2 linked regions of the Oceanicoccus sp. KOV_DT_Chl genome follow. The protein of the gene in region 1 binds, or shares a complex with, the protein of each later gene. Links are inferred from orthologs where the notes say so. Each region holds a gene or a part of one and is shown on either strand. Other genes may lie near its edges. The genes, in order: pabB and UNITIG_RS09680.

Evidence for each region.
Region 2: the proteins of pabB (region 1) and UNITIG_RS09680 are in contact, whole or in part, in a solved structure (PDB 8RP0), measured with the Escherichia coli proteins. The link is inferred for Oceanicoccus sp. KOV_DT_Chl from one-to-one orthologs.

What each region holds. Positions count from the first base shown.
Region 1 is NZ_FQLF01000001.1:592,794-596,055, reverse strand. What follows is about bases 82-3,015. They hold pabB (aminodeoxychorismate synthase component I), read left to right. Parts: upstream 82-842; coding sequence 843-2,189; downstream 2,190-3,015. Other genes in these bases: UNITIG_RS02755 (ZIP family metal transporter), read right to left, coding at 2,904-3,015; thrH (bifunctional phosphoserine phosphatase/homoserine phosphotransferase ThrH), read right to left, coding at 2,200-2,817. In the rest of the region: more of UNITIG_RS02755, read right to left, coding at 3,016-3,262. UniProt on the Escherichia coli protein: Part of a heterodimeric complex that catalyzes the two-step biosynthesis of 4-amino-4-deoxychorismate (ADC), a precursor of p-aminobenzoate (PABA) and tetrahydrofolate.
Region 2 is NZ_FQLF01000002.1:1,263,487-1,266,813, forward strand. What follows is about bases 150-3,148. They hold UNITIG_RS09680 (aminodeoxychorismate/anthranilate synthase component II), read right to left. Parts: upstream 1,939-3,148; coding sequence 1,360-1,938; downstream 150-1,359. Other genes in these bases: trpD (anthranilate phosphoribosyltransferase), read right to left, coding at 150-1,046; trpE (anthranilate synthase component I), read right to left, coding at 1,938-3,148. In the rest of the region: indole-3-glycerol phosphate synthase TrpC, read right to left, coding at 1-13; more of trpD, read right to left, coding at 18-149; more of trpE, read right to left, coding at 3,149-3,327. UniProt on the Escherichia coli protein: Part of a heterodimeric complex that catalyzes the two-step biosynthesis of 4-amino-4-deoxychorismate (ADC), a precursor of p-aminobenzoate (PABA) and tetrahydrofolate.

The sequences.
Region 1 (3,262 bases):
CCAATGAAGCCCCATCCAGGTTGGGACCCCAATTTTGAAATAATATAGTGGGTTCGGTGCCAGCATCTGCAAGTACCTCTAGACGCTCCCATACAGTCATCCGATTCTTGGCATGCTGCTTCTCTGTACTGACTACACCCGCAGCAGTGCGCGGACGATCAATTAACGCCTGACCTGCTTTCAGGGTTTCCTCGTACAGACCGGGCTTATAGTTAATTTGTCCCGGAACAACAAATTCTCTGTCCAGGGTTTCAGCGAAGGGATTGTCCAATGAAGGCGCAACTTGGGAATTATTAGTCATAATAAATACTGTCTCAATGTTTCCTGTTAATGCCTTGTAGTCAGTCGGTGACTGTAAACCACAAGCCTAAAAGCTTTAGCGCTATCGAAAGCAATAGCGTTCCTTTAAAACCATCGGGGAGTATTAAATCAATTAATCGCCAATTGGCACGATCAAGTGACTGGGTGGGACGAATACTCAGCGACTCCCCTCAGAACAGTTTTTTACTGAGTAAGCAGATATTAACGGACGTTGTAGTGCCATATACTACCTACTATCTGATACTGCCTGATTTTATCGCCGCCCTAAAAAGTCAGCATTTTTATATGCTTGCAGCCGTTCGGTAACTACTTCCAGCAACCACAAAAACCTGCCAAACCAGCCCCATTAAACGGGCGGATACCATAATGGGATAAGCGTATTATGTCAATGCAAAAGCAAACATTATCAATAGCTTATGGCCGCAATTTGGCTGGCTTTGAAGGCCATTTAGCGCTTACAATCTGGCCTCTTTTAACCACCTATTAAACCGAGCCAATCGCGGCCGGTGAGATATCGCTTTATGCAGCCATTAACCATCGAGGAACTGCCCTACTGCGCAGATTCGGCACCTCTATTTGCACGGTTACTGGATTTGGAGCAGCCGGTTTATTTGGATAGCGCAGCCCCTTTTTCAGCCCGCGGTCGCTATGATATTTTCAGCGCCGCCCCGGTCGCACTCTGTGAAACCAGCTCAAGTACATCTCCTGCAAGTAGCAAAACCACGTTCTTTGATGAATTGCAGCACTCGCTGCAGCAGCATTTACCGGCGATTAATAACGACTACCACCTCCCCTTCACTGGAGGTGCTTTAGGTTTTTTTGGCTATGACCTCAGCCGTCAACTGGAAGAAATACCGGCATTTGCTATACAAGATTCAACGTTGGCAGATGCCAGCGTGGGAATTTATAGCTGGGCAGTCGTGGTTGATCACCGTAAACGACGAGCAGTGCTAGTCGCCCATCCCCATACTGACCTTAAAGTGCTAACCGATATAAGGCAGCGCCTGAATAGCAATGAGGGCAGACCTGACACTGTAGACTTTCAACTTGAATCTGCATTCACCGCCAACCTCAGCAAGACTGACTATCGACAAGCCTTCGAAACCATTCAGCGCTATATTAGTGCCGGTGATTGCTATCAAATCAATCTGGCCCAACGCTTTAGCGCCGACTTTGAAGGCAGCCCATGGCAAGCCTACCAGCGGCTCAGGAGTACTGCCGCAGCCCCTTTTTCAGCGTATATTCAAACCAAAAACCAAGCGATTCTCAGCGTGTCACCAGAGCGTTTCCTGCACCTTGCCAATCAACGTGTTAGCACCTCCCCCATCAAGGGCACCATTGGTCGCGGCCGCACCCCCGAGCAAGATCAACAACTTGCCCAGCAACTACTGAATAGCGCGAAAGACCGAGCGGAAAACTTGATGATTGTGGATTTGCTGCGCAATGATTTGGGAAAAACCTGTAAACACGGCAGCATTCAAGTGGATGAGCTGTTTGAATTACAGAGTTTCGAAACCGTCCATCATTTGGTCAGCACAATCAGCGGGCAATTGAAAAAGGGCAATACCGCTATTGACCTATTAGCCAGCTGCTTTCCTGGCGGCTCCATTACCGGCGCCCCCAAAGTCAGGGCGATGCAAATTATTGAAGAACTGGAACCGCATCGTCGCTCAGCATACTGCGGTGCCATAGGCTATATCAGCTGTGACGGACAAATGGATACCAATATCGCCATCCGCACCATGGTCTGCGAACAGAATAAAATTCACTGCTGGGCTGGCGGCGGTATTGTGGCCGATTCAGAGTGCGAGTCGGAGTACCAAGAGTGCCTGACCAAGGTAGAAAAACTACTGGCGGCACTCGCATAGAGCAATAAATTTACAGGCTTAAATCTCGCTCACTCGCCTTGATAAATTCTTTTTTGAGGTCTTCGTAGGTATGTACGGCAGGAAACTGCGGGAATTCGGCGATCACATTGTCCGGTGCCTTAAACAAAATACCGGCATGAGCTTCCGCCAACATCGTGGTATCGTTATATGAATCACCAGCAGCAATGGTGCGGTAATACATGGAGTGAAAACCAATCACCGCCTGCCGCTTGGGATTGGCCTGACGCAATTTGTAATCAACCACCTTACCGTCGGCATTGACTTCCAACTTATGACATAGCAAAGCAGGGTAACCCAACTGCTTCATAAAGGGCATACCAAATTCGTAAAAGGTATCCGATAGAATCACCACCTGAAAGCGCTCACGCAACCAATCCAAAAACTCGCGCGCGCCCTCCATTGGCTCAAGTGTTGCAATAACTTGCTGAATATCAGGTAAGCCATAGCCATGCTCATCTAACAAACGCAGGCGCTGTTTCATCAGCACATCGTAGTCAGGAATATCACGAGTGGTCGCTTTCAGCTCTTCAATGCCCGTTTTCTCGGCAAAGTTTATCCAGATTTCAGGGATCAATACCCCCTCCAGGTCAAGACAGGCGATTTCCACAGCAAGGCTCCAATATAAAAAAGACAGAATACTAAAAGCGCGACAATCTACAGGGATTTAAGCAGGCAAGCAATGCTTGTGCAGAACTAGCTTCGATCTGCACTGACTTCAATAGTGAACAGCGCATGATGACTCTCCTCATCTTCATGATGGCCGTGAGCAGGCTCCAACATACCGATACCATAAGCAGCAGTAATACCGAGCAATAACGCTAGCGTTAGTTTTAAGCGATCATGAGAGTGAAACTGCACTTCAGGCAACAAATCACTCAGCGAGATACAAATAAACACACCGGCTGAAAATGCCAATGCAATGCCTACCGCCGTACTGGATTGCTGCCCAAACTGGGCCACCCCCAGAAAAAACAACATCGCGCCCAGTGGACACAATAACGAAAATAACCCAATCACCCACATTCGGGTTTTCGCGCTAGCGTGACTGGCCA
Region 2 (3,327 bases), on another replicon or contig:
TGGGGGTACTCATAATCTTAAGCCTGGCTTTTCATTGACTGCGTCAGCTGCACTAACTGATTTAATTTTTCCGCACCGCTACCGCTGGCTAGAATAGTCCGTGCCTGCTCAACACCTTGCTCCAAACTGGTTACAAGGTTAGCCGCATAAATGGCCGCGCCGGCATTAAGCGCAACGATATCGGCTGCCGGACCTGACTTGCCCGATAACAATGACTGGATCAGTTGCAAGCTTTCTTCGGCATTGGCCACTTTTAAAGGCGCCAAAGAGCTGCTTTCAAAACCAAACTGTTCGGGTGTAATTTCATACTCGTTAATGTCGCCGTCTTTTAATTCTGCGACAAAAGTTTTGTCGGCTATGCTTATTTCATCCATACCATCTGCCGAATGCACTACCAGCACATGATTACTACCCAAGCTTCTTAACACCTCAGCGATAGGACGAACCCAATGTTTGCTATACACGCCCAGCAATTGATTCGGCGCGCCGGCCGGATTAGTAATCGGCCCTAATAAATTAAACAGCGTGCGGGTAGCCAGCTCTTTACGGGGGCCGATCGCATGCTTCATGGCACTGTGATGGTTAAGTGCGAACATAAAACCCACCCCCACTTCAGCAACACAACGTGATACTTCTTCCGCAGATAAATCCAAACGCACACCGGCGGCCTCTAACAAATCCGCTGCACCGCTTTTGGAACTCACTGAACGATTGCCGTGCTTAGCCACCTGACCACCGGCAGCCGCCACCACAAACGTACTGGCGGTGGAAATATTAAACGTGCTACTGCCATCGCCTCCGGTGCCGACAATATCAACAATATGGTCGCCACTAACTTTCACACCCGTGGCCAACTCACGCATCACGGTAGCCGCGCCAATAATTTCTTCGACACTTTCACCCTTCATACGCAGCGCCACCAAAAACCCGGCGATTTGCGCATCGGTGCATTCACCGGTCATGATCTGCCGCATAACAGCAATCATTTGCTCGGTTCTCAATGAATGATTTTCGATGACGGCTGCAATTGCGGCTTGGATATTCATTGTTATTTTCCTGCTTACTAATTTAACCGTGGCAGCAGCTGATTATCGATTGCCGCTGCCGTGTATTGCGGTTCGGAATACATCTGAACCTCTATAGATAAACCTAATTCTCCTAAACTAAAAGCCATCATGTCATCCTCGACTTGATCGGGGATCCAGAACTACAGGGCACAAAAATAGCTAATTACCCGAAGACTTATTTAATGCTCCATACTCAGCACCTCGTAGCACTGGATTCCCGATCAAGTCGGGAATGACGAATGGGTTTAGCACTTTGTGTGTTTTCCCGATCAAGCAGGGGATGAAAGACACACTATTTATCTAAAAAGTTTTTCAACAAATCATGACCATGCTCAGTCAAAATAGATTCCGGGTGGAACTGCACACCTTCAACATCCAGGGTTTTATGCCGCACTCCCATAATCTCATCCACTTCGCCGTCTTCAGTTTGCGTCCAGGCCGTCATTTCCAGACAGGCAGGCAGCGACGTTTTTTCAATCACCAACGAGTGGTAGCGAGTGGCAATAAAAGGATTGCGTAAATCGCTGAACACACCCTGGTCATTATGATAAATCGCCGAGGTTTTGCCATGCATCACCTGCCGCGCCCGCACAATGTTACCGCCAAAGACCTGACCAATACTCTGGTGACCCAAACAAATACCTAACAGCGGAATACGTCCAGCGAACTTTTCAATTACTGCCATCGAAATTCCCGCCTCATTAGGCGTACATGGCCCTGGTGAGACTACGATCTTTTCTGGCTGCATGGCCTCAATATCGGCGATAGTAATTTCATCATTGCGCACGACTTTCACTTCAGCGTTTAATTCACCGAGGTACTGCACGACGTTATAGGTAAAGGAGTCGTAGTTATCGATCATTAATAACATTACTTTTGCTCCTTTGGCTGTGCGCTATTGTTCGGCACATCTTTCCGCTGCACCATCGCTGCTGCAGTAAAAATTGCTCGCGCTTTATTCATGGTTTCTTTCCACTCCAGCCGTGGCTGCGAATCGGCCACCACTCCAGCGCCTGCTTGAATATGCAATTGCTGATCTTTGATCACCGCGGTGCGAATCGCAATAGCGGTGTCCATATCCCCGTGCCATGACAGATAACCTACCGCGCCACCATAAACCCCGCGCTTAACAGGCTCCAGCTCATCAATAATTTCCATGGCGCGAATTTTTGGCGCGCCACTTAAGGTGCCCGCAGGCAATGTTGCCCGTAACACATCCATCGCGGTCTTGCCTTCTTTCAGCTGACCTTTAACGTTAGAAACGATGTGCATAACATGGGAGTAGCGCTCGACTACCATTTTTTCAGTTAACTCTACGGTGCCGATTTCCGACACCCTACCCGCGTCATTGCGACCTAAATCAATCAGCATTAAATGCTCGGCGATTTCTTTCGGGTCCGCTAACAAATCCTGTTCCAGCGCTAAATCTTCAGCCTCGTTATGGCCACGACGACGAGTGCCGGCAATGGGGCGCACAAACACTTCGTTATTTTCCAATCGCGCTAAAATTTCTGGCGAAGAACCGACAATATGAAAGTCTTTTAAATTCAGAAAATACATATAGGGGGAAGGATTTAAATTGCGAAGTGCGCGGTACAAGTTGATTGGTTCTGCAGTAAAAGGAATAGATAGACGCTGCGACACCACCACCTGCATCGCATCCCCTGCCAAGACATATTGCTTAATCGTATCGACTGCTTGTTTGAAATTTTCTTCGCCGAAGCTGGATACAAAATCACTTTCATCAATGCCATCGGCGCCTGCTTGTAAATTCAATTCCGGCAAGGCAGGAATCGATTGCGGCAAACGATTGGCCAACACATCCAACCGCTCTAATGCCTGCTGGTAAGCATTGTCCTGAGCCGGGTCCGCGTGCACAATTAACTTAATGGTGCCGGATAGATTATCAAACACCAGCACTTCATCGGATACCATCAATAAAATATCCGGTGTGCCAATTTTATCTTCCGGTGCAGTGTCCCGCAGTTTTTTCTCAACATAGCGCACGGTGTCGTAACCAAAATAACCCACCAATCCGCCATGAAACAACGGCATGGCTTCAAGCTTAGGCACTTGATAGCGCTGTTGAAACTCTTCTACAAATGCCAACGGGTCTTCCAGCTGCAGCCGCTCAACGATTTCGCCATCGGTTTCAACAGTAGCTTCAAAGCCATTAATTTTTAATACGGTGCGGCAAGGTAACCCGATAATGGAATAACGGCCCCATTTTTCACCACCATGGACCGATTCAAAAAAATAA